Regions from separate parts of the Erwinia persicina genome, predicted to be linked through region 1. Evidence: predicted binding sites of a transcription regulator. Region 1 holds the regulator's gene; each other region holds the start of a gene.
The links. The regulator CRP, encoded in region 1, controls carbon source genes, mostly activating them, when cyclic AMP is high. The targets are predictions, from matches to a motif close to ATGTGANNNNNNTCACAT.
Positions count from the first base shown of each region.

Region 1 (10,074 bases):
ACGGCGGCCAAAGTCGAGTGACAGCCGTTCCACAATGCGCCCCGGCCCGGGCGACAGCAGGATCAGCTCGCTGGCGAGAAAGACCGCCTCTTCGATATCGTGAGTAATCAACAGGATCTGCTTGCCGCTGTCCCGCCATAATGTCAGCAGCAGCTCCTGCATCTGCTCCCGGGTGAACGCATCAAGCGCACCGAAAGGCTCGTCCAGCAGCAGCAGGCGCGGATTGGCGGCCAGCGCACGGGCAATCCCTACCCGCTGGCGCATCCCGCCGGACAGCTGCCAGATGAAACGCTTCTCCGCGCCCTCCAGCCCGACTTTTTTCAGCATCTGCACGGCCACCCTGCGGCGGGCATCTTTTTCGATCCCCGCCAGCTGCAGCCCAAAGGCCACGTTATCCAGTACATTGCGCCACGGCAGCAGCCCTTCATGCTGAAACACCACGCCGCGGTCTGCCCCCGGCCCGGTTACCGGCTGCCCGTCCAGCGTAATGCTGCCGCCATCTGCCGGAATAAACCCGGCAATCAGGTTCAGCAGCGTCGTCTTGCCACAGCCTGACGGCCCCAGAACCACCACCAGCTCTCCGTTGCCGATCGACAGGTTGATATCCTGTAAGGCCGGCTGTCCTGCATAGCTGGCGCGAAGATGAGAGACTGACAGCATGGCGGCGACTCCGGTTATTGGGCGAGCGGTTTGACAAAACGGTCGGTCACGTAGCTGCTGTAGTCCGTCGCGACCGACGGTACTTTGCCCTGTGCTTTGAGGAACTGTGCCGTATCCACAATCGCCTTATTCACCGGGCCGTTAAGCTGCGCGACCTGTTCTTTGGCCGTGAGGTAGGTATTGCCTTCCACCAGCCCCGGCACGTCGGCAACCGGTACGCCGCTGAAACGCGACAACTTGCTAAGGTTTTCTTCCTGTTTCAGCCACTGCTGCGGGTCAGCGAGGTAGGCTTTCTGGGCGTCCAGCGCGCTACGGGCAAAGGCGGTTACCACCTCCGGATGCTGTTGGGCGAAGTCTTTACGTACCACCCAGACATCCAGCGTGGGCGAACCCCATTTCCCTACCTGAGCGGAGTCTGTCAGCACCTTACCGTCTTTCTCCAGTTGATTGACTGCCGGAGCCCAGACGTAAGCGCCATCAATATCCCCGCGCTGCCAGGCCGCCAGAATCGCCGGGGGCTGCAAGTTAATGATCTGCACCTGCCCGGGTTTGATACCCCAGTGTTTCAGTGACGCCAGCAGGCTGTAATGCGTGGTAGAGATAAACGGCACGGCGATACGCTTCCCGATCAAATCCTTCGGGTCTTTAATCTCTTTTTTCACCACCAGCGCTTCGGAATTACCAAGCTGAGAAGCCAGCAGAAATACTTCGATCGGCAGCTGCTGACTGGCGGCAACGGCCAGCGGACTGGAGCCGATATTGCCGATTTGCACATCACCCGACGCCAGCGCACGGATCACGCTGGAACCGCTGTCAAATTTACGCCAGTCCACTTTCGCCCCGCTCGCTTTGGCAAAGGTGTCATCAGCCTGGGCCACTTTTGCTGGCTCTGCTGAGGTCTGATAAGCAACAGTCACCTCTACTGCCTGAACGCTGAGTGCTGTCAGTGACAGTGCCGCTGCCAAAATTGAAAGTGTGAATTTACCTGCCATAGCCCGCTCCAGAGATGATTGTTGTCGGTGAACACCTCCTTTGTAACCGGGCGCGAGCATCGTAATAAAGTAATTAAAAATTCTTTTTTATATCAAAATTTGCTTAGGAGAAATGGTGGATTGGTTAGCTGAAAAGTGGGTTTATCCACAGCGGGCGCAATGATAGCCAGGGATGAGGCCAGCCTGAGGTAAACCCGACGTCACTCGCCAGCGATGGCGTGTAACGAAGTCAGCAGGGTGACTTCTTTTGTCGGCCCGACGTGCTCAGACTGGCCTCAGACCTGGCGCCGGAGGTTTAACGATAAAAAGGGGTGGGGATACCCCAGGATCAGTGCCAGATCAGCAGCACGCACGCCGCCGTCAGCAGCCCCATAAACACGTTAAAAAGGGTCCAGGCTCGACGGCTGCGCAGGATGCGGCCAATCAGCGTGCCGAAACCTAACCAAATCACCCCGGACACCAGGTTGACCAGCGCCATACCGATACTGATGGCGATCACTGAGGCCCGATACGCTTCGCCCGCCAGACTGAAGCTGGCCACCGCGCCGAGCGCCATCAGCCAGGCTTTTGGGTTGATCAACTGCAATAGCCCTCCCTGCCAGAACGGCATCGGCGCGGCAGGCGCATTCTCGGTTTCCAGTTTTTCATACTCGGCGCTGCCGATCTTCCATGCCAGCCAAAGCAGATAAGCGCTGCCGGCAATTTTCAAAAACAGATGCAGCGAAGGGTAAAGCAGGATTAAACCGCCCACGCCAAAGGCCACCATCAGCAGCATCACCTGCATGCCGATCATAATGCCAATCAGCAGCATCAGTGAACGTAGAAAACCAAAATTAGCACCGGAGGCGGTGAGTAACATATTATTAGGACCTGGCGTGATGGCAGCGACCCAGAGAAAGCCTAACATTGATAAAAACAGACTCAGTTCCATAGAACGGGTGCTCCTCGCCCCCCTGAAAAATAAACAACCCGACGAAGCTAACAGCGAGCCATGGATCCTACAAGCTCTGAACACATGAATTTTAATCACCTGAACCCTGACGTTTTTCGTCCCCTGACCGGTGCCAGTAATCCCCATCTGCAAACCCTTTTGCCGCGTCTGCTGCGCCGTCGGGTGACGCTGCAACCGCACTGGCAGCGGCTGACCTTACCGGACAGTGATTTTGTCGATCTGGCGTGGAGCGAAGATCCGGCGGGTGCACGTGACAAACCGCGTGTGGTGCTGTTCCATGGCCTGGAAGGGAGTTTTCACAGCCCGTATGCACATGGGCTGCTTCAGGCATGCAAAAATCGCGGCTGGCTTGGCGTCGTGATGCATTTTCGGGGCTGCAGCGGCGTGCCTAACCGGCTGAATCGAATTTACCACTCCGGTGAGACAGAGGATGCCAGCTACTTTCTGCAATGGTTACGGGACGAATGGGGCACCGTCCCGACGGCTGGGGTGGGCATTTCACTGGGTGGCAATATGCTCGCCTGCCTGATGGGTAAACAGGGTGAGGCATGCCTGCTGGACGCTGGCGTGGTGGTTTCCGCCCCGCTGATGCTGGAACCCTGTAGTCAGCGCCTGGAACAGGGTTTTTCGCGCGTTTATCAGCGTTATCTGCTGGGTCTGCTGAAGCAAAATGCCGAACGCAAACTTATTGCCTGGCCCGGGACTCTCCCTGTCGATCTGACGCAGCTTAAGGCGCTGCGCCTGCTCCGTGATTTTGATGATGCGATCACAGCCCGCGCGCACGGTTTTGTCGATGCCACTGACTACTATCATCGTTGCAGTGCAATGCCGCTGCTGCCCGACGTGCGCAAACCGCTGCTGGTGATCCATGCGAAAGATGACCCCTTTATGACCCCGGACGTGATCCCCGATGTCGCTTTGCTGCCTCCCAGCATCGAGTATCAGCTAACGCAGCACGGCGGGCACGTGGGTTTTGTAGGCGGAACGCTGCGTAAGCCACAAATGTGGCTGGAACAGCGTATTCCGCAATGGCTAACTACCTGGCTGGACAACTGATGATTATTCCCTGGAAAGAACTGGATACCGAGACGCTTGATAACCTCATTGAATCTTTTGTGCTGCGTGAAGGCACTGACTATGGCGAACAGGAACGATCGTTAAAACAGAAAGTGGAGGATGTCCGCCGTCAGCTTAACAGCGGCGACGTGGTGCTGGTGTGGTCTGAGCTGCATGAATCCATCAACATCATGCCGCGCGGCCAGTTTCGCGATGAGCAGAGATGACTTTAGCGGGCGAAACATGTTAACAATGATCCGTCCGTCCGACCTATCGAAGGGAGTTGTTCGTCATGTCAGCCAAACATCCGGTTATCGCCGTCACCGGCTCCAGCGGGGCAGGAACCACCACCACCAGCCTGGCCTTCAGGAAGATTTTTCAGCAGCTTAATCTGCGTGCCGCCGAGGTCGAAGGGGACAGTTTTCACCGTTTCACCCGCCCGGAGATGGATATGGCGATCCGTAAGGCGCGCGATATGGGGAAACACATCAGTTATTTTGGCCCGGAGGCCAATGACTTCGGCCTGCTGGAAGAAACCTTCAGCGAATATGGCCGCAGCGGAAAAGGCCAGTCGCGCAAGTATTTGCACACCTATGATGAAGCCGTACCGTGGAACCAGGTGCCGGGTACCTTTACCCCCTGGCAGCCGCTTCCGGAGCCCACTGATGTTCTTTTTTATGAAGGGCTGCACGGTGGCGTGATGACTCCACAGCATAATGTCGCCGAGAAAGTCGACCTGCTGGTTGGCGTCGTACCAATTGTTAACCTGGAGTGGATTCAGAAGCTGGTCAGGGATACCGGCGAGCGGGGTCATTCCCGTGAGGCAGTCATGGATTCGGTCGTACGTTCCATGGAGGACTACATCAATTTCATTACCCCGCAGTTCTCACGCACCCATATCAACTTTCAGCGCGTGCCGACGGTAGATACTTCAAACCCGTTTGCCGCACGTGGCATCCCGTCACTGGACGAAAGCTTTGTGGTGATCCACTTCCAGGGGCTGGAGAACATCGACTTTCCCTATCTGCTGTCGATGATACAGGGGTCGTTTATCTCCCATATTAAAACCCTGGTGGTGCCGGGCGGTAAAATGGGGCTGGCCATGGAGCTGATTATGGGGCCGCTGGTCCGGAACCTTATCGAAGGCAAAAAGATCGGCTGACCCCCTGGGGACGGCGTTACGCTTTCATCAGCAGACGGTGAATAAAGCCGACGTGCAGGCTGACGCCGATACTCAACACATCTTCATCAAGGCGAAAATGGGGATTATGTAATCCCCAGCAGGTGCCTTTCTCCTGATCCCCCGATCCCACCCACAGGAAGCAGCCCGGTATCACCTGTTGATAGGCAGAAAAATCCTCGCAGCCAAACATCGGGGTCGTCATCACCTGCAATGCCTTCTCTCCCTGGGTGGCGATAACGGTCTCTCGCGCGATACGGCAGGCATCCGGATGATTCACGCCGGTGGTGTACCCGGGCGTCCATTTAAGCACATAGCTGGCCCCCACCCCCTGCGTCATCCCGTCCAGCAGCTGTGACATCATGCGCGGGATCGTACTGCGGTTGTGGGGGCTGAGCGTGCGTAACGTACCGCGCAGATGGGCTTTGTCAGGGATAACGTTGTAACTGTCCCCGCACTGGAAGCTGGCCACCGTCAGTACCGCGCCATCGTTCGCGTCCAGCCGGCGTGATACGATTTGCTGCAACGCCCCGACCACACTCGCGCCCAACACCAGCGGGTCCGTACTCTGCTGCGGCATCGCCGCATGCGCCCCCTTTCCCTGTAACACCAGGTCAAAATTGTCACAGGCGGCACTGAAGACGCCCTCTTTCACCGCCACCGTCCCCGTTGGCAGGGTGGGAAACACGTGTAAACCATAAATCTGTGATACTCCGTCCAGCACGCCGAGCTTTACCAGCTCACTGGCCCCCCCCGGTGGCACTTCTTCCGCATGCTGAAAGATGAATCGCACCTTCCCTGCCATCTGCGCCTGCTGCTGGCATAACACCCAGGCAGCCCCCATCAGCATCGCCGTATGCGCATCGTGCCCGCAGGCATGCATCACGCCGCGATGACGCGAGGTAAACGGCTCCTGATTCAGCTCTTCAATGGGCAGGGCATCCATATCGGCCCGCAGAGCAATGCATTCCCCGCTGTGTGGGCCTGAAAGTTCAGCCAGCACACTGTTGGGGGTGGGCCGGCTGATAGCCAGAGGACCAAACTTTTCCAGTTCAGCAGCGACATAGTCGGCCGTGCCCTGTTCATGAAAAGAGAGTTCCGGGTGGGCGTGGATATGACGCCGCCAATGCAACACTTTTGCGGTGACATCCTGAATTAACGTCTTGGTATTCATCATCACTCCGTGATTAGTTGAAACGATAGAACGACAGGCCGGAGTATTCAGACCTTCGGTCACTGCGCCGGTAAATCAGCGTGAAGGACAGTAAACAGGATGAAATATACTGCGCTCACCTCACCAGACTGTGGCGTGAAATGCGCGTGATGACGTGCTCAGCATGATGTGCCGCTGGCGAAGATGGCGGGAGGAAAAGAGTGACGCGAGGGAACTGTACGCCCCTCGCGCAGACATCAGTCACATGCTGTCAGGCGAGGTCAATGACCTCGTAGCTGTGACTCATTTTGACACCCTGCCCCAACATAATGGCCACCGAACAGTATTTCTCTGCGGAAAGGTCGACGGCGCGTGAGACGGCTTTATCACCCAGCGCTTTGCCGCTGACAATAAAATGCAGATTAATGTGCGTGAAGATTCGCGGAGCATCTTCACGGCGCTCCGACGTGAGCTTCACTTCGCAATCAGCCACGTCATGACGGCCTTTTTGTAAAATAGAAACCACATCAATGGCGCTACAGCCTCCGGCGGCCATCAGCACCATCTCCATCGGGCTGGGTGCTTTATCCCCGGAGTTACCGTCCATCAACACCTGATGACCCGATGAGGATTCTCCCAAAAATGTCAGCCCTTCAACCCATTTAACACGTGCCTGCATAACAAAATCCTCGATTTCATTCAGTTACCGCAGAGTACGCTGTGTCAATAAAAACGGCAACGCTGCCTTTTTCCAACTATGCTGAAGCGAGACAACAGAAGACAGCCTTGTAAAGCTGTGCTACAAACAAAGCTGCAATTATTTACTGGCAAGACAATGCACAGTAAAACGGGACGACAGCACGAGCCATGCTCTTAACAGAGGCCCGTATAATTCCTATGGGAACGCTTGAATATTTCAACGCCTGACAGGGACTCATCCCCTGATATCCTAAAATATTTCGCGCGGCAGGTTAGCGGTAACGCACTTCTCCCCCGCAGAATAGAGGGTATATTTAGGCACGATTACAAACAGAGGATAACAGCGAATGGTTCTCGGCAAACCGCAAACAGACCCTACACTCGAATGGTTCCTGTCACATTGCCATATTCACAAATATCCATCCAAAAGCACGCTGATACATCAGGGTGAAAAGGCGGAAACCCTCTATTACATCGTTAAAGGTTCTGTAGCGGTGTTAATCAAGGATGAAGAAGGCAAAGAGATGATCCTCTCTTACCTCAACCAGGGCGACTTTATTGGCGAACTGGGCCTCTTTGAAGAAGGTCAGGAACGCAGTGCATGGGTACGTGCGAAAACAGCCTGTGAAGTGGCTGAAATCTCTTACAAAAAATTCCGTCAGCTGATTCAGGTGAATCCTGACATTCTGATGCGTCTCTCTTCACAGATGGCGAGTCGACTGCAGGTTACGTCAGAGAAAGTGGGTAATTTAGCTTTCCTGGATGTCACCGGACGCATTGCCCAGACGTTACTGAATCTGGCCAAACAGCCCGATGCCATGACGCACCCGGACGGCATGCAAATTAAAATCACCCGTCAGGAGATCGGCCAGATTGTCGGCTGCTCCCGTGAAACCGTAGGCCGTATTCTGAAAATGCTGGAAGATCAGAACCTGATCTCGGCACATGGTAAAACCATCGTTGTATACGGCACACGTTAACCGGCTCTGAACCCACGGCGCGACGCCCTGTCGCGCCGTTTTTATTTGGTGTGGCTCATGTGGCGGAGAATTATCTATCACCCGGAAGTTAACTATGCGCTCAGACAAACGCTGGTGCTGTGTTTACCCGTGGCGATCGGCTGGATGCTGGGCAACCTGCAAAACGGACTGCTTTTCTCCTTAGTGCCCGCCTGCTGTAATAACGCCGGTCTGGATACCCCCCACAAACGCTTCTTTAAACGCCTCATCGTCGGCGGGTGTCTGTTCGCCTCCAGCAGCTTCCTGATCCAGTACGCCGGGTTAGAGGGCGTGCCGTTGCCGGTTATTCTGCTGATCATGGCCTTAGTGCTGGGCGTCACGGGTGAGATTAGCCCCCTTCATGGCCGCCTGCTGCCGGCTTCGTTAATAGCCGCCATCTTCACGCTCAGCCTGGCGGGGCGGATGCCGTTGTGGCAACCGCCGCTGTTATATATTTTGGGGACCGTCTGGTACGGGGCATTTAACTGGTTCTGGTTCTGGCTGTGGAAAGAGCAGCCGATGCGTGAAACCCTCAGCCTGCTGTATCGCGAACTGGCTGACTACTGTGAAGCTAAATACACTCTGCTGACCCGACTTACCGATCCACAGACTGCCCTGCCCCCACTGCTGGCGCGCCAGCAGAAAGCCGTCGATCTGATTAACACCTGCTATCAGCAGATGCATATGTTGTCCGCCAATCGGGACAGCCACTACCAGCGTCTGACACGTGCATTCCAGGTGGCGCTTGATCTGCAGGAACATATTGCGGTCAGCCTGCATCAGCCGGAAGAAGTGCAAAAGCTGGTGGAAAAAAGCCATGCCGAAGCGGTGATCCGCTGGAACGCACAGACCATTGCCGCCAGACTGCGGGTACTGGCCGATGATATTCTTTATCATCGTTATCCTGAGCGCTTTACAATGGATAAGCCTCTTCAGGCACTGGAAAAGATCGCTCGTCAGCACCCGGACAACCCCGTCGGCCACTTTTGTTATTACCACTTCAGCCGCATCGCACGTGTGCTGCGCACTCAGCGTCCGCTGTACCGCCGTGACCTGATGGCCGACCGCCAGCGTCGCCTTCCTCTGCTTCCGGCGCTGAAGAGCTACCTGTCGCTGAAATCCTCAGCCCTGCGCACCGCTGCACGCTATGCGGTCATGCTCACCTTTGCCAGTTCCCTGGCGCTGTTCTTCAACCTGCCGAAGCCTTACTGGATCCTGATGACGGTAATGTTTGTCAGCCTTAATGGTTACAGCGCCACCCGGGTGCGTATTCAGCACAGAGCACTGGGAACGCTGGCCGGGCTGATCATCGCTGCCGCCACGCTGGGTCTTCATGCACCAGAGTCCTGGGTGCTACTGGTCATGCTGATCATTACGCTGGTGAGCTATCTGTTTATCCGCAAATTCTATGGCTGGGCCACGGTGGGCTTCACCGTCACCGCGGTTTACTCGTTACAGTTGCTCGCTCTGAATGGCGCGCAGTTCCTGCTGCCGAGGCTGCTGGACACACTGATGGGCTGCCTGATCGCCTTTGGCGGCATGATCTGGTTATGGCCACAGTGGCAAAGTGGGTTGATGCGGCAGAATGCGCACGATGCGCTGGAGACCTATCAGGAGGCATTACAGATGCTGCTGGGAAACGAACAGGATGCCGTGAAACTGGCTTACCAGCGAATGCGGGTCAATCAGGCGCACAATGCGCTGTTTAACTCCCTGCATCAGGCGATGCAGGAGCCCGGCTTTAACTCCAGTTACCTGTCCGATATGCAGCTGTGGGTCACGCACAGCCAGTTTATTGTGGAGCACATTAACGCCATGACCATTCTGGCGCGTGAACACACCATGCTGACGCCCACGCTGGCAGAGCGCTATCTGCAGTCCTGTGAAATTGCCCTGCAGCGCTGCCAGCAGCGTCTGGAATACGACGGGCCCGATTCAGGCAGTAATGTCCTGGATGCGCCGGAGGATTTCCACCAGGGCCCGGTAACCATCATGGAGCGGCATGTTAGACGCATCCTTGGCCATCTCAGCGTGATGCATACCATCTCATCACTCACCTGGAGCCAGCGCCCACATCATGGCCGCTGGCTGTCACGCCATCTGCGTAAATCGAAGACGTGAGTGCCGCTGTTTTTTCCGCCTCATCCCCAACCTCCCCGGGCTTTATCAGCACGGGACGACCGGAAAAAAGCGTTCCCTATAACACGTTTTCGACGGCCGTCGCGAATCGGGCCATGCCTTCAACAATGTCGGTCGGTTCAATCACCAGCGACGGCGCAAAGCGCATCACATCGGTTCCGGCCACCAGCACCATCACACCCGCCTCTGCCGCGGCATTCAGCAGGTCACGTGCTTTACCTGCGTGCTGCGGTTTCAGTGCCGCG
Region 1 is NZ_CP082141.1:358,667-368,740, reverse strand. Features, by position in the region: gene tauB (taurine ABC transporter ATP-binding subunit) at 1-660, opposite strand, end outside; gene tauA (taurine ABC transporter substrate-binding protein) at 675-1,652, opposite strand; gene K6L24_RS01575 (LysE family translocator) at 1,981-2,583, opposite strand; gene K6L24_RS01570 (hydrolase) at 2,644-3,660, shown strand; gene K6L24_RS01565 (YheU family protein) at 3,660-3,887, shown strand; gene K6L24_RS01560 (phosphoribulokinase) at 3,953-4,822, shown strand; gene K6L24_RS01555 (amidohydrolase) at 4,839-6,017, opposite strand; gene K6L24_RS01550 (OsmC family protein) at 6,265-6,672, opposite strand; gene crp (cAMP-activated global transcriptional regulator CRP) at 7,040-7,672, shown strand; gene K6L24_RS01540 (YccS/YhfK family putative transporter) at 7,730-9,811, shown strand; gene argD (bifunctional acetylornithine/succinyldiaminopimelate transaminase) at 9,888-10,074, opposite strand, start outside.

Region 2 (10,074 bases), 630 kb from region 1:
GGCGGCGGTTCCCGCTGCTTTTTTCGGTGCCAGCTCAAGGGCATGCAGGCCAATCAGCATTACCGGACCATAGATCAGGAAGCCAATCACCATCATACAGGCCATATCCACGCCAGGGTTACCTGCCGGGTTCATCCAGTACACGACAGTGGCGATGGTCACCAGCACCATAAAGAATACGCCGGTGGCACCACGGTTGCCTTTGAAGACCTTGTCGGACATCCAGCCACACAGCAGCGTGCCGGGAATACCTGCGTATTCGTAGAAGAAGTAAGCCCACGAGGATTTATCCAGCGTAAAGTGTTTCACTTCTTTCAGGTAGGTCGGTGACCAGTCGAGAATGCCGTAGCGCAGCAGATAAACAAACACGTTGGCCAGAGCGATATACCACAGCAGCTTGTTCGGCAGAATGTACTGCATAAAGATCTGCTTTGCGGTCAGCTCGTCTTCATGTTTTTCGTCGTAGTCAGGCGGGAAGTCATTTTTGTACTCTTCAATCGGCGGCAGGCCACAGGATTGCGGCGTATCGCGCATCAGCGCAAAGGCAATAAGCGCGATGAGAATGGCCCCGAAGGCAGGCATATACAGCGCGGCTTTCCAGTCGTTAAACCAGGCCATACCCAGCAGGAAAAGCAGAGGGGGGATGCCGCCACCGACGTTATGCGCACAGTTCCAGACGGAAACGATGCCGCCGCGCTCTTTCTGTGACCACCAGTGCACCATGGTACGACCGCACGGCGGCCAGCCCATCCCCTGGAACCATCCGCAGAGGAATAACAGAACAAACATCACCATAATGCTGGACGTGGCCCAGGGAACGAAGCCCATAAACAGCATCACAGCAGCAGCCAGGATCAGACCGGCAGGCAGGAAAACGCGGGGGTTGGAGCGATCAGACACCGAACCCATGATGAATTTTGAAAAACCGTAGGCGATAGAGATACCGGACAGCGCAAAGCCCAGATCGCCGCGTGAGAAGCCCTGTTCTACCAGGTAGGGCATCGCCAGGGCGAAGTTTTTACGCACCAGATAATAGGCAGCGTAACCGAAGAATATCCCCAGAAATATCTGCCAGCGTAGCTTGCGGTATAACGGATCAACGCGGCTGTCATCAACGCGGGGCTGATGTGCAGCGGGTTTGAAAAAACTTAACATTTTGGCCTCCCATGGCTCGAAAGTCTGTTATCCGGCTTCGAATGCGCAGATAAAGGAAACATTAACCCGAGTCATCAGGGGTAAATGTTCTATTTCGCGCATAGCGTAGTCGTTATCAGAAAAGCTGACTGTGAAGAAAGGCGCAAATGTTACAGTTTTATGACGGAATGGCTATATCTACATCACAAATTGGTGATTTATTTTCACCATGAAACTATAAAATGTGATTATAGTCACAAAAGTAATTCCATGCCGTGAGTGGGGTTTCGTTTGGTGAGTGAAAATGTTCTAAAAGGAAGATGGCAGGACTGATGGTGAGTGCAAAGATTAACGCCATCAGGTGACGTTAATCTGCCATGGAGACGTTATGCTTTTTTGGCCGGACGGATTTTCATGGTCAGGCCCTTGAGGAAATTACGCAGGATCTGGTCGCCACACTCGCGGTAATTTTTATGCCCAGGTTTACGGAAGATAGCACCAATCTCTGACTGTCCTACCGCAAAATCAGCACTTTTCAGCAGTTCCAGAATATCAGTGGTTTTCAGGTCAAAGGCCACACGCAGCTTCTTCATCAGAATGTTGTTGGTCATTTTACGTTCAATGGAAGGGGCGGGGGCATCTTCGCTTTTACCGCGACGCTCAAAAATCAGGCCATTGAGAAAGTAACCCATGATGACATCGGGGCAGGGGCGGAAGCCGGCTTCATCCTCTTTTTTCAGGAAGCTGTGTACTTCGGCTTCGGTCACTTCGCTCTCTGCCAGCGCCAGAATGCTTACCACTTTAGCATCGCTCAGATTCAGCATGTAACGCACGCTGCGCAGGACATCGTTATTGGTCATAGGGTCTCTCTGTAGTGAAACAATTGCAGTGCGCGCAGTATAACCCGTCATACCTCAGGCTGCATCTGCGTTAGCGGATTGCGCTGACCTGAGGCGCTCCTCTCCACCAGCGTTTCGCCGACGGCCAAAGCCTTACGAAGGGCTGACGTACGGGTGGGGAATACCCGGACGCGAGGCATCGCGCACCCGTGGTAAATGATCGCAGGCGTGCTGACGGGCAGAACGAATAAAGGCCTCCACGACCGGCTGGCGCTGTTCGCCGTCGCGTACTGCAGCGTACAGTCGGCTCCAGAGTCCTTCCCCTAAGGCTTTGGTGACCACCAGTCCCTGATGCTCGAAACTCTCCACCACCCAGTGTGGCAGCGCGGCAATGCCCATCTGCGCTGAAACCATCTGGATCAGCAGCAGCGTATTATCCACGCTTTTTAGCGTCGGGCTGACGCCAGCGGGCTGCAGAAAATGCCGCCAGATATCCAGACGCTGTCGCTGTACCGGATAGATTAGCAACACTTCACGGGCCAGATCCTCGGGGGAAATATGGACTTTCTGTGCCAGGGGATGGTCAGGTGCCAGCACCAGGCGTACCTCAAAATCAAACATCGGCGCATAGAACAGACCGCTACGCGGCAAAATATCCGATGTCAGTACCACATCGAGTTCACCCTGCTGAAGGGCAGGCTGCGGATCGAACGTGACACCTGATTTGAAATCCATCACCACCTGCGGCCAGCTCTGGCGGAAATTGTTCAGTGCGGGGGTCAGCCACTGGATACAGCTATGGCACTCAATCGCGATACGCAGCGTGGTCTGGTGAGGTTCATGGCAGGCCTGCAGCGCCTGCTGGATCTGCGGCAACACCTGCTCCGCCAGCTGCAACAAAATTTCGCCCTGAGGAGTAAAACGCAGAGGCTGGCTTTTACGCACAAACAGCCGGAAACCGAGACGCTGCTCCAGGTCACTGAACTGATGAGATAACGCTGACTGCGTTTGATGCAGCTGAGCCGCTGCTGCGGCAAGCGAACCTGTCGTTCGCAGGGCCTGCAATGTCCGCAGGTGTTTAAGTTCGATCATGAGAGTCCTTCACATCGACGGTGAATATTTTGCGCTTGTGGATAATACAGTACCTGCACATTATAGCGGTGTAAACATCTGGATGGCTAAATGCACCAGCAGGTTCAGCAAAGGTTACTAACGAGGCACCACTGATGACGATTCTTACCCATACTCTCGGATTCCCCCGCGTTGGTCTGCGTCGCGAACTGAAAAAAGCGCAGGAAAGCTACTGGGCAGGTAACTGCTCCCGGGAACACCTGCTGGCCACCGGCCGCGAACTGCGTGCGCGCCACTGGCAACAGCAGAAAGACGCCGGCGTTGACCTGCTGCCAGTGGGCGATTTTGCCTGGTACGATCATGTTCTGACCACCAGCCTGCTGGTGGGTAACGTTCCGGCGCGTCATCAGAATAAAGATGGCTCCGTTGACCTCGATACGCTATTCCGGATCGGGCGTGGCCGTGCGCCGACGGGCGAACCGGCGGCGGCGGCAGAAATGACCAAATGGTTTAACACGAACTATCACTACATGGTTCCGGAGTTTGTTCAGGGCCAGCAGTTCAGACTGACCTGGACTCAGTTGCTGGATGAAGTCGATGAAGCGCTGGCGCTGGGGCATAACGTGAAACCTGTTTTGCTTGGTCCGGTGACCTACCTGTGGCTGGGCAAGGTGAAAGGTGTCGCGTTTGACCGTCTGAGCCTGCTGAAAGACATTCTGCCGGTTTACCAGCAGGTGCTGGCCGAACTGGCTCAACGGGGGATTGAATGGGTGCAGATCGACGAACCGGCGCTGGCACTGGAGTTGCCCTCTGAGTGGCTGGCGGCCTTTAAACCGGCTTATACGGCCCTGCAGGGGCAGACCCGACTGCTGCTGACCACCTATTTTGACCGTATCGGCCAGAACCTCGACACCATCACCGCGCTGCCGGTACAGGGCCTGCATGTTGATCTGGTTCACGGCCAAGACGACATCACCGTACTGAACCGCACGGTGCCGGCAGACTGGGTATTCTCCGTTGGCGTGATTAACGGCCGTAATGTCTGGCGTGCCGACCTGAGCCGCTGGTTTGAGCGCCTGCAGCCGCTGATGGCTACGCGCAAACAGCTGTGGATCGGATCATCCTGCTCACTGCTGCACAGCCCCATTGATCTTAGCGTCGAAACTCGTCTGGATGATGAAGTGAAAAGCTGGTTCGCGTTTGCTCTGCAAAAGTGTGCCGAGCTGTCGCTGTTAAGCAACGCCCTGAATCATAAGGATCCTGCCTCCCTGGAAGCCTGGAGCGCGCCGATCCGTGCCCGTCAGCACTCCTCCCGCGTACACAATGTGGCAGTGGGGCAGCGCCTGGCCGGGATTACGGCCAGAGACAGCCATCGCAACAGCCCCTATCCGGTACGTGCGCATGCCCAGCGTCAGCGTTTCCAGCTGCCAGCCTGGCCCACCACCACCATTGGTTCTTTTCCGCAAACCACTGAAATTCGCGGCCTGCGGCTTGATTTTAAACAGGGAAGACTGGACGGCAGCCACTATCGTACCGGGATCGCCGGACACATCAGGCAGGCGATAGCAGAGCAGGAGCGACTGGGGCTGGACGTGCTGGTTCACGGTGAGGCAGAGCGTAACGATATGGTGGAGTATTTTGGTGAAAACCTCGATGGGTTCATCTTCACCCAGAATGGCTGGGTGCAAAGTTACGGTTCCCGCTGTGTGAAACCGCCGGTGATTATTGGTGACATCAGCCGTCCTGACGCGATCACCGTTGAGTGGGCGAAATACGCACAGTCCCTGACGGATAAACCGGTGAAAGGCATGCTGACCGGCCCGGTCACCATTCTGTGCTGGTCGTTCCCACGCGAAGATGTGTCCCGGGAAACCATTGCTAAACAGATTGCGCTGGCGTTGCGTGATGAAGTACAGGATCTGGAAAAAGCCGGCATTGGTATTATTCAGATCGACGAACCGGCCCTGCGTGAAGGCTTACCGTTGCACCGTTCTGACTGGGCTGCCTATCTGGCATGGGCAGTAGAGGCTTTCCGCCTGAACGCCGCCGTGGCGAAGGATGACACCCAGATCCACACCCATATGTGTTACTGCGAGTTCAATGACATCATGGAGTCCATTGCGGCACTGGATGCGGATGTGATCACCATCGAAACCTCACGTTCGGATATGGAACTGCTGGAGTCGTTTGAAGAATTTGAGTATCCGAATGAAATCGGGCCCGGCGTCTACGATATTCACTCACCGAACGTGCCGGATGTGGCGTGGATGGAGGCGCTGTTAAGGAAAGCCGCACTGCGCATCCCTGCTGATCGGCTGTGGGTGAATCCGGATTGCGGCCTGAAAACGCGCGGCTGGAAAGAAACCCGTCAGGCGCTGGAAAACATGGTGAAAGCGGCGCATAACCTGCGCAACGCGCAAACCGCATAATTCTCTGTGTTGTTGTCATTGTCGTCTTTAAGGGGGCCTTGGGCCCCCTTTTTTTACGCTTTTGGCGCAACGCCATGTTGTTTAAACCATGCCAGCATACGCTGCCAGCCGTCCTGAGCGGATTCGGCATGGTAGCTCGGGCGATAGTCGGCATTAAAGGCATGCCCGGCATCAGGATAAACAATTATTTCCGCCGTGGCATTGGCCGCCCGCAGAGCCTGACGCATGGTTTCCACGCTCTCCTGCGGAATGCTGTCGTCTTTACCGCCGTACAGCCCCAACACCGGGGAGTTTAAATCCACTGCGATATCGACCGGCTGTTTCTGCTGTTTCATGGTTTTTTCACCCACCAGCTTGCCGTACCAGGCCACCGCCGCTTTAAGCTGGGGATTGTGTGCGGCATATAGCCAGGTAATACGTCCCCCCCAGCAAAAGCCGGTAGCGGCCATATTGCGCATATCACCGCCATGGCGGGATGCCCAGTTGGCAACATGGTCAAGATCGGCCAGCACCTGAGTATCCGGAACCTGACTCACCAGTTCACTGAACAAGGTCGGAATATCGTTATAGTCCGCCGGGTCGCCCTGACGAAAATAGAGTTCAGGCGCTACCGCCAGGTAACCTTCAGCCGCCAGACGACGGCAGATATCACGGATATGTTCGTGAACCCCAAAGATCTCCTGAATCACCAACACCACCGGCAGCAGCCCTTCGGCATGACGCGGTTTCGCATGGAAGGCAGGCATGTTCTCACCCTGGGTCGGAATTGACGTCTCACCCGAAAGAATATCTGCGCTGTCCGTGGTAATCGTAGTGGCGGCAGTGGGAAGTGTGGCTGGTGCGAAGCCGTTGTTGTTCTGTTCTTGCGTCGTGTTATCGTCGGTTTTCATTATCCTCTCCATGCGTGCACAAATACGATCGGCATTAAGGGTTTAACTATAGCCCGAAATGCGCCGGGGTCAGACATCACCTCTGGTATCTCTTATCATCAGATCACGGGAAACGACAGGGTCAGGCGTGTGAAAGCGGTCAGGCTGGGTTGTGCGATGTGATTTAGATCACTATTAGCAATGTAATAAATGTAATTTTCATTTGTATTGTCGACGCTTATCACATAAAAGTGCGACGGATTTCCTTACAGTAGTCTTAAGTTCATTCTTCCCTCTTCCCGTGACAGGAGTTTCAAATGGCACAGTCTGACGTTTTCCATCTTGGCTTAACGAAAGCCGACCTTCAGGGCGCCACGCTGGCCATCGTGCCGGGTGACCCGGAGCGCGTGAAGAAAATTGCTGCTCTGATGGACAATCCTGTCCACCTGGCCTCACACCGTGAATTCACCACGTGGCGTGCTGAGCTGTCTGGTACGCCGGTTATCGTCTGCTCTACCGGCATCGGCGGCCCGTCGACCTCCATTGCGGTGGAGGAGCTGGCGCAGTTGGGCGTTCGGACTTTCCTGCGCGTCGGGACCACCGGTGCGATCCAGCCGGGTATTAATGTCGGTGACGTGCTGGTGACCACCGGTTCCGTTCGCCTCGACGGGGCCAGCCTGCACTTTGCGCCACTGGAATTCCCGGCCGTCGCCGACTTTACCTGTACCACGGCGCTGGTCGAGGCTGCGAAAGCGGCGGGTGCCACCACCCATATTGGTATCACCGCCTCGTCGGATACCTTCTATCCGGGCCAGGAACGCTATGACACCTTCTCCGGACGCGTGGTAAGCCGCTTCCAGAACTCAATGAAAGAGTGGCAGCAGATGGGCGTACTAAACTACGAGATGGAATCCGCAACGCTGCTGACGATGTGCGCCAGTCAGGGTCTGCGTGCGGGGATGGTGGCCGGGGTGATTGTGAACCGTACCCAGCAGGAAATCCCTGATGCGGAAACCATGAAACGTACCGAAAGCGATGCCGTTAAAATCGTCGTCGAGGCCGCACGTCGCCTGATCTGATAGCTTATGCTTTGGCCGTGCTGTGGCACGGCCTTTACTCTCCCATCTTCCTGCCTCTGAATTCCGATCCCCCCCGATAATTTTGCCTTTACAGACCAGATCGCTGCTTTTTATCTGGACATTCATACAGTGCGCCTCTATTTTTCCCCTGTCAGGGTTTCAGCAGGAGAAGAAGGGTGGATGCATCAATCATTTACGGTGCGGGGATTGGCCTGGTCGGGTTACTGGCCGGCTGGCTGATCGCCGGGATCCGCAGCCAGCAACAGCTGGCGAAGGCCGAAACGGAACGTCGCCTGCAGCAGCAGGCGGCAGAACAGGCTCAGTCCGGGCTTCAGCGCCAGCAGCAGTTACTGGATGCTCACCTCCACACGCAGAAACAGAATGAACAGGAGCTGCGTCAGCTGCACGGTTCGCTTGCTGCAGCCGGCGAGAAGCTGCATCAGCTCGATCACTGGCGTGGGGAAGCGGAGCAACTGACCCGGGAGTTGCGAAATCAGCTGGAAATTAATGCGTCTCAGGAAGCCGAACTGCGGGAAGTCACTATCCGGCTGGAAGAGACGCGGATGGCAGCCGAAGAAAAGCAGCGTCTGTTAGTTAACAGCGAACAGCGTTTGAATGCGCAATTCGAAAACCTGGCGAACCGTATCTTTGAAAACAGCGGCCGTCGGGTGGATGAACAAAACCGGCAAAGCCTGCACGGCCTGATCACGCCGCTGCGTGAACAGCTGGAGGGTTTCCGCCGCCAGGTGCAGGAAGGTTTTGGTCAGGAGGCGCGTGAGCGGCATACCCTCGCGCATGAAATTCGTAACCTGCAACAGCTCAATGCTCAGATGGCACAGGAAGCGATAAACCTGACGAAAGCGCTGAAAGGGGATAACAAAACCCAGGGGAACTGGGGGGAGGTGATCCTCAGCCGGGTACTGGAAGCGTCCGGGCTGCGGGAAGGCCATGAGTATGAAACCCAGGTGAATATTCAGCTGGAACAGAAAGGACGGATGCAGCCGGATGTGATTGTGCGGCTGCCCCAGGGCAAGGATGTGGTGATCGATGCAAAAATGACGCTGGTCGCCTACGAACGCTATTTTAACGGCGAGGACGACGCCGCACGAGAACTGGCCATTAGCGAGCATATTGCCGCAATACGCGGGCACCTACGGTTGCTGAGTCGAAAAGATTACCAACAATTACCCGGTTTACGTTCACTGGATTATGTGTTGATGTTTATCCCGGTTGAACCGGCGTTTCTGCTGGCCATCGATCGGCAGCCGGAGCTGATCAATGAGGCGTTGAATCTGAATATCATGCTGGTAAGCCCGACCACGCTGCTGGTGGCGCTTCGCACGATTAATAATCTGTGGCGTTATGAACATCAGAGCCGCCATGCCCAGCGCATTGCCGATCGCGCCGCAAGACTGTATGACAAAATGCGTCTGTTTGTCGATGATATGAGTGCTATCGGTCAGAACCTTGATAAGGCTCAGGATAGCTATCGTCAGGCAATGAAAAAATTGTCGGAAGGGCGTGGGAATTTGATTGCCCAGACCGAAGGGTTCCGTCAGATGGGCGTTGAAGTGAAACGGCCGATCAATCCCCGGCTGGTCGGGCAGGCGCTGCCTGAAGCTGATGACGAGGAAGATGACGACGACGCGCCGCCTGCTGACGAGGCGGGGGTGACGCCGGAGGCACTTACTCGCCGCGTCAATGAATAAACGTGTGGCAAGTGCCTGGTCTTCGTGACTCTGGTACACTTGGCTAATATTTGATTGTAGAGCAGGCAAAACAAATGGCAGATGAATCAAAGGACACTACCCACTTTGGCTATCGCACGGTCGCGAAAGACGAAAAGGCCGATATGGTGGCTGATGTTTTCCATTCCGTTGCGGCTAAATATGATCTGATGAATGACCTGATGTCATTCGGTATTCACCGCATCTGGAAGCGTTTCACCATTGATTCCAGCGGCGTACGCCGCGGGCAGCGCGTTCTGGACCTGGCGGGTGGCACGGGCGATCTAACCGCCAAGTTTTCGCGTCTGGTGGGCGAAACCGGTGAAGTGGTACTGGCGGATATTAACAGTTCAATGCTGAAGGTGGGCCGCGATAAACTACGTAACAAAGGCATTATCGGTAATGTGAATTATGTTCAGGCGAATGCGGAAGCTCTGCCATTCCCTGATAACTACTTTGACTGCATCACCATTGCTTTTGGCCTGCGTAACGTCACTGAAAAAGAGAAAGCGCTGGCCTCGATGTTCCGCGTACTTAAGCCAGGCGGCCGTCTGCTGGTACTGGAGTTCTCTAAGCCGCAGTTCGAACCATTAAGCAAAGCCTATGATGCTTACTCCTTCCACATTTTGCCGCGCATTGGTGAGATGGTAGCAAAAGACGCCGGCAGCTATCGCTATCTGGCTGAATCCATCCGTATGCATCCCGATCAGGAAACCCTGAAGCAAATGATGATGGATGTGGGCTTTGAAAATACGACGTATCACAATCTGACGGGCGGCATCGTTGCCTTGCACCGCGGATTCAAGTTTTAAGCAGGGAAACGCATGACATTAACGCCGCTATTAACTGCCAGTCTGGAGACCGCGCTTAATCATCTGCTCTACCGCGATCGTGGCCTTAAGGCGGCGCGTCAACGTCTCAATGGG
Region 2 is NZ_CP082141.1:4,391,082-4,401,155, reverse strand. Features, by position in the region: gene glpT (glycerol-3-phosphate transporter) at 1-1,155, opposite strand, end outside; gene K6L24_RS20295 (YehS family protein) at 1,521-1,994, opposite strand; gene metR (HTH-type transcriptional regulator MetR) at 2,127-3,065, opposite strand; gene metE (5-methyltetrahydropteroyltriglutamate--homocysteine S-methyltransferase) at 3,200-5,473, shown strand; gene K6L24_RS20280 (dienelactone hydrolase family protein) at 5,527-6,363, opposite strand; gene udp (uridine phosphorylase) at 6,660-7,421, shown strand; gene rmuC (DNA recombination protein RmuC) at 7,598-9,130, shown strand; gene ubiE (bifunctional demethylmenaquinone methyltransferase/2-methoxy-6-polyprenyl-1,4-benzoquinol methylase UbiE) at 9,205-9,960, shown strand; gene ubiJ (ubiquinone biosynthesis protein UbiJ) at 9,973-10,074, shown strand, end outside.
Region 2: a site for CRP is predicted at 6,520-6,537, ahead of udp (uridine phosphorylase). Genes of this name have one in related genera too.

Region 3 (10,074 bases), 1.2 Mb from region 1:
ACCAGCGAATGCGCGGCAACCAGGTTTACTTCATCTGTGCCGATGACGCACACGGGACGCCGATCATGCTGAAAGCCCAGCAGATGGGCATTGCGCCTGAGCAGATGATTGCCGATATGAGTCAGGAACATCAGACCGACTTTGCCGGTTTTGATATCAGCTACGACAATTATCACTCAACGCACAGCGAAGAGAACCGTGAGCTGTCTGCACTGATCTATACCCGACTGAAAGAGAACGGTTTTATCAAGAACCGCACCATTTCTCAGCTCTACGATCCGGAAAAAGGCATGTTTCTGCCCGACCGTTTTGTCAAAGGCACCTGCCCGAAATGTAAGGCGCCGGATCAGTACGGTGATAACTGTGAAGTCTGTTCGGCCACCTACAGCCCGACCGAACTGATCGATCCTAAGTCCGTGGTATCCGGGGCGACGCCCGTGATGCGTGACTCTGAGCACTTCTTCTTCGATCTGCCAGAGTTCAGCGCCATGCTGCAAGCCTGGACCCGCTCCGGAGCGTTGCAGGAGCAGGTGGCAAACAAAATGCAGGAATGGTTCGAATCCGGCCTGCAGCAGTGGGATATCTCCCGCGATGCCCCGTACTTCGGCTTTGAGATCCCTGACGCCCCGGGCAAATATTTCTACGTCTGGCTGGATGCGCCGATCGGCTACATGGGCTCGTTCAAAAACCTGTGCGACAAGCGTGGCGATATCGACTTTGATGCCTTCTGGCAGAAAGATTCTGATGCCGATCTCTATCACTTTATTGGTAAAGACATCGTTTATTTCCACAGCCTGTTCTGGCCGGCGATGCTGGAAGGCAGCAATTTCCGTAAACCGACCAACCTGTTTGTGCATGGTTATGTCACGGTGAACGGCGCGAAAATGTCTAAATCGCGCGGCACGTTCATTAAAGCCAGCACCTGGCTGCAGCACCTGGATGCCGACAGCCTGCGCTACTACTACGCGGCGAAGCTCTCCTCGCGCATTGATGACATCGACCTGAATCTGGAAGATTTCGTGCAGCGCGTAAACGCTGACATCGTCAACAAAGTGGTTAACCTGGCATCGCGCAATGCCGGCTTTATCACCAAGCGTTTCAACGGACAGCTCTCCGCTGAACTGGCCGATCCTGCGCTGTACAAGACCTTTACCGATGCGTCTGCCAGCATCGGGGAAGCCTGGGCCAGCCGTGAGTTCAGCCGCGCGGTGCGTGAAATTATGGCACTGGCCGACGTCGCCAACCGCTATGTTGACGAGCAGGCTCCGTGGGTCGTCGCGAAGCAGGAAGGCCGGGATGCCGACCTGCAGGCGATCTGCTCCATGGGCATCAACCTGTTCCGCGTGCTGATGACCTGGCTGAAGCCGGTGCTGCCTTCGCTTACCGCGCGTACCGAAGCGTTCCTCAATCAGGATCTGACCTGGGACGGCATCCAGCAGCCGTTGCTGAACCACAACATTGCGCCGTTCAAAGCCCTGTATGGCCGCATTGAGATGGATAAAGTGAACGGACTGATCGAAGCGTCAAAAGAAGATGCGGCGGCGGCGAAAGCCCCGGCCAGCGGCCCGCTGGCGGACGATCCGATTCAGGACACCATCAGCTTTGACGATTTTGCTAAAGTCGACATGCGTATTGCGCTGATTGAGAACGCAGAATATGTTGAAGGATCTGACAAGCTGCTGCGCCTCTCACTGGATCTGGGGGGAGAAAAGCGCAATGTCTTCTCCGGCATCCGGGCTGCCTATCCGGATCCGGCCGTGCTGGTGGGCCGCCTGACGGTGATGGTCGCCAACCTGGCTCCGCGTAAAATGCGCTTTGGCCTCTCCGAAGGTATGGTCATGGCAGCCGGTCCCGGCGGAACAGATATCTTCCTGCTCAGCCCTGACAGCGGCGCCCAGCCGGGCCAGCAAGTGAAGTAACCCTCATGCTGTGTAGGGGTTGACCTTCTGTACCGGTCAACCCGTTGTTAAGATGTCAGTCATCTGCACGGGGCGGCCGGTAAAAGGGTCGCCCCCTACTGTTCAGGACACTGAATGCATACCGCCCTCGTTACGCTATGGCACTATCTCCGCGCTTTTCTCATTATCTATCTGTGCCTGTATGCCGGGCGCGGACTTTCTGCCCTGCTACCGGTGGCCATCCCCGGCAGTATTCTCGGCATGCTGATGTTGTTTGCTCTCCTGGCCTCGCAGCTGCTGCCGGTTCACTGGGTCAAGCCCGGTTGTCACCTGCTGATCCGCTATATGGCGCTGCTGTTCGTGCCGATTAGCGTTGGCGTGATGAACGACATGGATATTCTCACCGCCCAGTTTGGCCCGATTGTTATCTCCTGCGTCGTCAGCACGCTGATCGTACTGGTGACCATCGGGCTGATGTCGCAGCGTCTTAACGACCGCCACCAGCGGCGTACAGGAGCACAGGATGAGTGATATCTGGTGGTCGCTGCCGCTGACCGTACTGGTGTTTCTGGGCGCGCGTAAACTGGCGGCCAGGGTAAAAATGTCGATTGTTAACCCACTGCTGATTGCCATGGCGGTGATCATTCCGCTTCTGCTGCTGTTACAGATGCCCTACACCCGCTATTTCCAGGGCAGCGCCCTGCTGAACGATCTGCTGCAACCGGCGGTGGTGGCGCTGGCGTTGCCGCTGTACGAGCAGATGCATCAGATCCGTTCACGCTGGCGGTCCATTATCAGCGTCTGCTTCGTTGGCAGCATAACGGCGATGGTGTCGGGTACGGCCATTGCGCTGTGGCTGGGTGCCACGCCGCAGATTGCCGCCACCCTGCTGCCCAAGTCGGTGACCACGCCGATTGCCATGGCGGTCTCAGGCACGCTGGGGGGGATTCCGGCCATCAGCGCCATTTGCGTGCTGCTGGCGGGCGTGCTGGGTGCGGTGTTTGGCCATATGCTGCTCAACCTGTTACGGGTGCGCAGTAAATCGGCACGCGGCCTGGCCATCGGTAATGCCTCTCATGCGCTGGGCACCGCGCGCGCTGCTGAAATCGACTATCAGGAGGGAGCATTCAGCTCGCTGGCGCTGGTGCTGTGCGGCATCATTACCTCACTGCTGGCACCGTTCATTTTTCCGTTGCTGATGGCGCTCTGGGGCTAAAACTTGCGATAAGTCTCGCATTTTGCTGATCAATTTCATTTATTACATTGATAGAGAGACACAGATCACATATAACTGGCTGCCGGCCCGCTACCATGGGCTGCATCCAGCGAAAGAGGCCCCACTATGCACCCACGTTATCAGCAGGCATTTGCCACCCTACCTACCCTGTTACAGAGCGCGTTGCAGCCGGTTTTATCCGCAGACGATTTTGCCGGATTTATCACCGCCAGCCAGGCACAGGCGCTGAAAAACCACTGCAATTACAGCGACAGCGAACTGGCCTTCGCCCTGCTACCGCTGGCGGCCGCCTGTGCGGTAGCGACGCTATCCGACTTTAAAGTGGGCGCGATAGCACGCGGCAAAAGTGGCACGCTGTGGTTTGGTGCCAACATGGAGTTTGCCGGGGCGACCATGCAGCAGACCGTGCACGCCGAGCAGAGCGCCGTGACGCACGCCTGGCTCAGGGGGGAAAGCGCGCTGGAAAGTATTACCGTTAACTACACGCCATGCGGCCACTGCCGTCAGTTTATGAATGAGCTGAACAGCGGCACCGGGCTGACCATTGAACTGCCCGGCCGCGCAGCGGCCACGTTAGGTCACTATCTGCCTGACTCCTTCGGACCGCGCGACCTGGCGATCACCACCCTGCTGATGGATAAGATTGACCACGGCTTTGTCGCCAGCGGAGATGCCGTCGATCAGGCTGCTGTGGCTGCTGCCAGCCGTAGCCACGCGCCCTACAGTAAAGCGTGGAGCGGTGTGGCGCTGCAAACCACTGACGGTGCCCTCTTTGCCGGGAGCTATGCAGAAAATGCCGCCTTCAACCCGAGCCTGCCGCCGTTGCAGGGGGCGCTGAACCTGCTTAATCTTAGTGGCCGCCCATTAAGCACTATTCAGCGTGCCGTTCTGGCCGAAGCGCCGGATGCCTTACTGAGTCAGCAAAGCGCCACCGCTGCCACGCTGGCCGCGCTGGGATGCACGCAATTCAGCACCCTCCCCCTGGTGAAGTCGTAAGAAAAGCCGTTGTAATTCGAGAAAGATCGCAGCTTTTGTTATTGCGTGTTAACAAAAGCTGTACTTTCAGATGAATTATTTTAGGATTGGCCCCACACCATCCCGATCCTAATAGAGTATGAATTGCATGGAACTCGAATACGAAAGTAAACGACCGCTATACATCCCTTATGCTGGGCCCATCTTGCTGGAATTTCCCCTTCTGAATAAAGGCAGCGCGTTCTCCATTGAAGAGCGTAACGACTTCAACCTGAATGGTCTGCTGCCGGAAACCGTCGAGAGCATTGAGGAGCAGGCAGAGCGGGCGTGGCGTCAGTTCCAGGACTTCAAAAACAATAACGACAAGCACGTTTACCTGCGCAACATCCAGGACACCAACGAAACGCTGTTTTACCGCCTGCTCGACAATCATCTGGAAGAGATGATGCCGATCATCTACACCCCAACGGTGGGTGCCGCCTGTGAGCACTTCTCAGAAATTTATCGTCGCGCGCGCGGCCTGTTTATCTCTTATCCGAACCGCGCCAACATTGAAGACATGCTGCAGAACGCCACCAAACAGAATGTGAAGGTGATTGTGGTCACCGACGGTGAGCGCATCCTCGGTCTGGGAGACCAGGGGATCGGCGGTATGGGTATCCCCATCGGTAAACTGTCTCTTTACACCGCCTGTGGCGGCATCAGCCCGGCATACACCCTGCCGGTGGTGCTGGACGTGGGCACCAATAACCAGCAGTTGCTGAATGACCCGCTGTATATGGGCTGGCGTCATCCGCGTATCACTGGCGAAGAGTACGACAGCTTCGTCAATGACTTTATCCACGCCGTCAAGAGCCGCTGGCCTAACGTGCTGCTGCAGTTCGAAGACTTCGCCCAGAAAAATGCGATGCCCCTGCTAGAGCGCTACCGTGATGAAGTCTGCTGCTTTAACGACGATATTCAGGGTACGGCGGCGGTGACGCTGGGTACGCTGATTGCCGCCAGCCGCGCTGCCGGCAGCAAGCTGTGCGAGCAGAAAGTGGTCTTCCTCGGGGCGGGTTCTGCCGGGTGTGGAATTGCCGAACAAATCATCGCCCAGATGAAATCAGAAGGCCTGAGCGACGAAGAAGCCCGTGCGCGCGTCTTCATGGTTGACCGTTTCGGCCTGCTGACGGACAAGCTGCCCAACCTGCTGAATTTCCAGAGCCGACTGGTGCAGAAAAGCGAAAGCCTGGCCGGTTGGGACAGCAGCAGTGATTCCCTCTCGCTGCTCGATGTGGTGCGCAATGTGCAGCCAAACATCATGATCGGCGTATCGGGGCAGCCGGGCCTGTTCAGCGAAGAGATCGTCCGTGAAATGCATAAGCACTGTGCGCGCCCGATCATCATGCCGCTGTCAAACCCAACCTCCCGTGTGGAAGCGACCCCACAGGACATCATGGCGTGGACCGATGGTAATGCACTGGTCGCCACGGGCAGCCCGTTCTCTCCGGTCAGCTGGAAAGACAAAATCTATCCAATTGCCCAGTGCAACAACTCCTATATCTTCCCGGGCATTGGCCTTGGGGTTATTGCCTCCGGCGCAACCCGCGTGACGGACAGTATGCTGATGGCCGCCAGTCGTGCGCTGGCAGACTGCTCACCACTGGCCAATGACGGTACCGGCCCGGTACTGCCTGAAGTGAAAGATATTCAGGGCGTGTCAAAACTGATCGCCATGGCGGTTGGTAAGGCGGCCCAGCTGGCTGGCGTCGCGGTCGTCACGTCCGAAGATGTGCTCTCTAAAGCCATCGCCGCTAACTTCTGGCTGCCACAGTATCGTAACTACCGTCGCACTTCCATCTGACGGCTGGCCTCCCGGCGCCCATCACTGGGCGTCGGGCAGGTTTTGGGTGAAAAAAGCCCATTCAACACACTGTTACTTGCTTCACTCCTCCGGCTCAAGTAGCCTTGAAACCACTTCTCCCTGGCAACCCGAGCACCGTTCAGCATGTTGAAACGCCTGACTTATGGTCTGATTATCATCATCACCCTGGTGGTTCTGACCGCGCTTGGGCTTGACCGCTGGATCAGCTGGAAAACGGCCCCCTATATTTACGATGATATGAAGGCGCTGCCCCACCGTCAGGTTGGCGTAGTGCTGGGTACGGCTAAGTATTACCGTACCGGTGTGATTAACCAGTATTACCTCTACCGGATGCAGGGTGCGATTAACGCTTACAACAGCGGTAAGGTCAATTATCTGCTGCTGTCTGGCGATAACGCCCAACAAAGCTATAACGAACCGATGACTATGCGCCGCGACCTGATCGCCGCCGGGGTCGACCCGTCGGATATCGTGCTCGATTATGCCGGGTTCCGTACCCTCGACTCGATAGTGCGCACCCGCAAGGTATTTGATACCAATGATTTCATTATTATCACCCAACGCTTCCACTGTGAACGCGCGCTGTTTATTGCTCTGCATATGGGCATCCAGGCCCAGTGTTACGCGGTGCCTTCGCCCAAAAATATGTGGAGCGTACGGATGCGTGAGGTGGGTGCCCGGCTGGGTGCGCTGGCCGATCTGTATATCATGAAACGGGAACCCCGTTTTCTCGGCCCGCTGGTGCCTATTCCGGCCCGATATGAAGTGCCTGAAGATGCACAGAGTTACCCGGCCGTGACGCCAGAGCAGCTGCTGGAGATCCAGCAGAAGAAATAAAATTGTGGCTTCAGGTCGGTATATGGCTTTCAGGGATATCCGTAACGCGGACTCGCCGTAAATACTTCCCTGTAGGCTCGTGCTCGCACATCCCTGTGCTCGACGGTCCGCTTATCCTGATATCCCCGTTCGCCCTTCAGCATTACCGTTGCGGTGAGTTTAAAGCAATAAAAAGGGCCGACCCAAAAAGCGGTCGGCCCCAACATGATCTTCTGCACCCTTCCCGGGGTTGACCTTCTTTTTCGGTCGCCCGTTGCAGCAACTTTCATTTATTTTCAGATCGTCTTTCCAAATAAAGAACTGCGTAAAGTTTTTTATTAGAAAATTAACCTATAGCAAACAGGACGGGATTTTTTGATTCAATGGCCATGATGTAGCTTGCGGTCAATCGCGACATCATCATCCTTGAACAAGGACCGATCGTGAGTATACTGTAAAAAAAGACTGGAAATTACCATTAGCAGGAGGCTATATGACCCAAGATGAAAGCATCAGAAACGGACAGCAAATCTCAAAATATATTTTTTTAATTTTATTTATTGGATTAATCCCGTTTATCGTTATCTTTATCCTGTTAACGTTAAATCCTGATATGAAAATTTTTATCACTATCGCAGATTTGACGCGTGACTGGCCAGGAATGACATCAGCACACAACCCGCTGATGAGTAAAGTAATGGATATTTACTTGAAATTTTATCCATTCTTTTCCTTTATTAGCATTATCATAACATTCAAATACACCATCCCAAAAGATAATCCTCATATCTTAAAATCTATTTTTGCCGGTCTCTTTATGCTTGCTTTAATTGCGTCAATAACATATTACCAATCCTACTGCAACCATGAATTAACAAAAGAATTCAAATTCCAAAAATTAATATCTCACAGCGACTTTTTTATGATGCTGTATTTTATGCTGGTTTTTTCCGGGCTATTTTTAGTTGGATCATTATCACTAATAGGATGGATTGGCATTTTACGCGCAATGTTAAAAGGGCGCAGTTAGCGCCCGCGTATTATTTAATGAGCAGGACTGATGATAGCATTGTTAAGTTTATCAACCAGCGCACCATCAATGGCGGCGGCGATGATACCTGCCGCCAGTATGGAACCGGCGACAATGGCGGTGGTCGGAAGACCCGCACTGGCGAAGAAAAGGGTTAAGATAGCGCCAATCAGTGGCGCTGCCAGAGAAGCCACCAAACCACTGACCACCCATGACTCCACCTCCAGCATCAGCGGCCCCCAGTCACCGGTTTTAAAGCCATAAGCTCCCTTTTCTAAGGCGCTGCTGACCTTTTGCGCCAAACCAGCCACCTTAAATCCCTTAGACAGATTACCCAACTTACTGGCCATGTCGTTGGCATTGACCTGTGCCATTGCGTTGGATAGCGCTGCTTTATCCCCGGCGCTGATTTTTAACGAGGGATTGCTTAACACTTTGTTGAGCGAATTCATCGCATCGTTATAGCCACGGATATTTTTGCCCTGGAAATTCTTGATGCTGTTGGCAATATCATCCGCCACAGTTTTATACTTAGCGCCTGCGAATGCGCTAAGCTTCTCCCCCATATCAGAGATTAGCTCGCTGGCTTTGGTTAACGCATCGCTCGCCTGGTTATTACGCGCTTTATTGATTAACTCGATCTCAGCCTTTGCCTGCCGGGTGACAAGGCGCGCATGAGAAATACGTTCTCCGGACTGGTTCATATTAGCAAAGTGCGCATTCTGCTGAATAATCTTATTCAGCTCAGCGATACGTGCATCTGACAGATCGCCTTTAAAAGTGACAAAACCACCGAAGTTCTTACCCTTAGGGATAAAACCATTTGGAATACCATTCGCTTTAGGGGCATCCGTGGGTGCTGGTCCAAGATTAACGCCAAAGGCATCACCACCGACAAGCGGGGTTATACCCATAACATAGCCCCTTTCATCCGTATAATACCCGGTGAAATCGCCGGGGTTAAGACCCAGCGATCGTGCTAATGAGTTCCCCACGGCTTTAGATACCGCCGGGCCATATGAGCCATTAGCGCCATTGTTACCTCCTGTTGAACCACTGCCCCCATTGCCACTGCCACCGCCACCCGGCGCTGGGCCGCTACCTTTTTCAGAACTCCATCCCGTCCCATCGCCCTGGCCACCATAATTAAATCCCGCCATGATATGTTCCTTATTTCCTTGCGCTTTGATAGCGATAATGAAAGCTCACCGTTTTTAATCAATATTCATCACCAGTGAAACTGTATGGACATACAGTATTTGCATGCTACAAATTAATTATAAAAACGTCAATCTGGAAGGAAGGAACATATGTTTATTTGACGATATCAGGTGAGGACGGATTAGCGAAATTCAGCTCCCCCATAACAACATGTCTTTTAACCAACTTATTGGGTATTTTCCGGACTCAATATTTTGTAATGCATCCATAGTGCTCTAAAAACCCAACACATATCCTGATTAGTATTGTTAAAATAAATAAAGCGACATTAAGCCCTGATGTTCCTGTTAATTACGGGGGAAGAATCGTTAAATCCGGTGTATGGATTGTGAGCCTGTCACTGAAATAAAAAGGGCCGACCCAAAAAGCGGCCGGCCCCTACACGATCTTTGCCCCTATAGGCGCGTTATTTTATCTTGCAGCCATAAAGTAGCCTGCAGGCAATCGGGACTATCCAGGTTAGCGGACCGTTGAGCGCAGGGATGCGCAAACACGAGCCTACAGGGATGTATTTACGGCGAGTCCGCGGTCTGGATAGTTCGATAAGCCGTGGCATATTCCAGCAGCCAGTAGTGAAAAAACGCAGGCAATTCGCCAGGAATCGCCCACGTCTTTCGCACATTACTTCTTACGCGCGTACTTCAGGGAGTCCAGCGCCACGGCGAAGATGATGATGCCGCCCTTGATAATGTACTGCCAGTAAGGGTTCACGCCGATATAGGTCAGACCGTAGTTGATGACGGTGAAGATAATCACCCCGGTCACCACGCCTGCCACCGTTCCTACTCCACCGGCGAACGACACACCGCCGACGACACAGGCCGCAATCGCATCCAGCTCATACATAAAGCCAAGGTTGTTGGTAGCAGAACCGATGCGTCCGGCTTCCAGCATGCCGCCGAAGGCGTAGAACACGCCGGACAGGGCATAGACCAGAATCAGGTTCCACGGCACGTTAACGCCAGACACGCGCGCGGCTTCCGGGTTGCCGCCGATGGCAAAAATGTTCTTACCGAAGCGGGTTTTATTC
Region 3 is NZ_CP082141.1:1,605,333-1,615,406, reverse strand. Features, by position in the region: partial or broken gene metG (methionine--tRNA ligase) at 1-1,919, shown strand, start outside; gene K6L24_RS07270 (CidA/LrgA family protein) at 2,034-2,429, shown strand; gene K6L24_RS07265 (CidB/LrgB family autolysis modulator) at 2,422-3,114, shown strand; gene cdd (cytidine deaminase) at 3,241-4,131, shown strand; gene K6L24_RS07255 (NAD-dependent malic enzyme) at 4,259-5,956, shown strand; gene sanA (outer membrane permeability protein SanA) at 6,101-6,814, shown strand; gene cui (colicin immunity protein Cui) at 7,287-7,823, shown strand; gene K6L24_RS22375 (colicin-like pore-forming protein) at 7,838-8,983, opposite strand; gene mglC (galactose/methyl galactoside ABC transporter permease MglC) at 9,666-10,074, opposite strand, start outside.
Region 3: a site for CRP is predicted at 3,168-3,185, ahead of cdd (cytidine deaminase). Genes of this name have one in related genera too.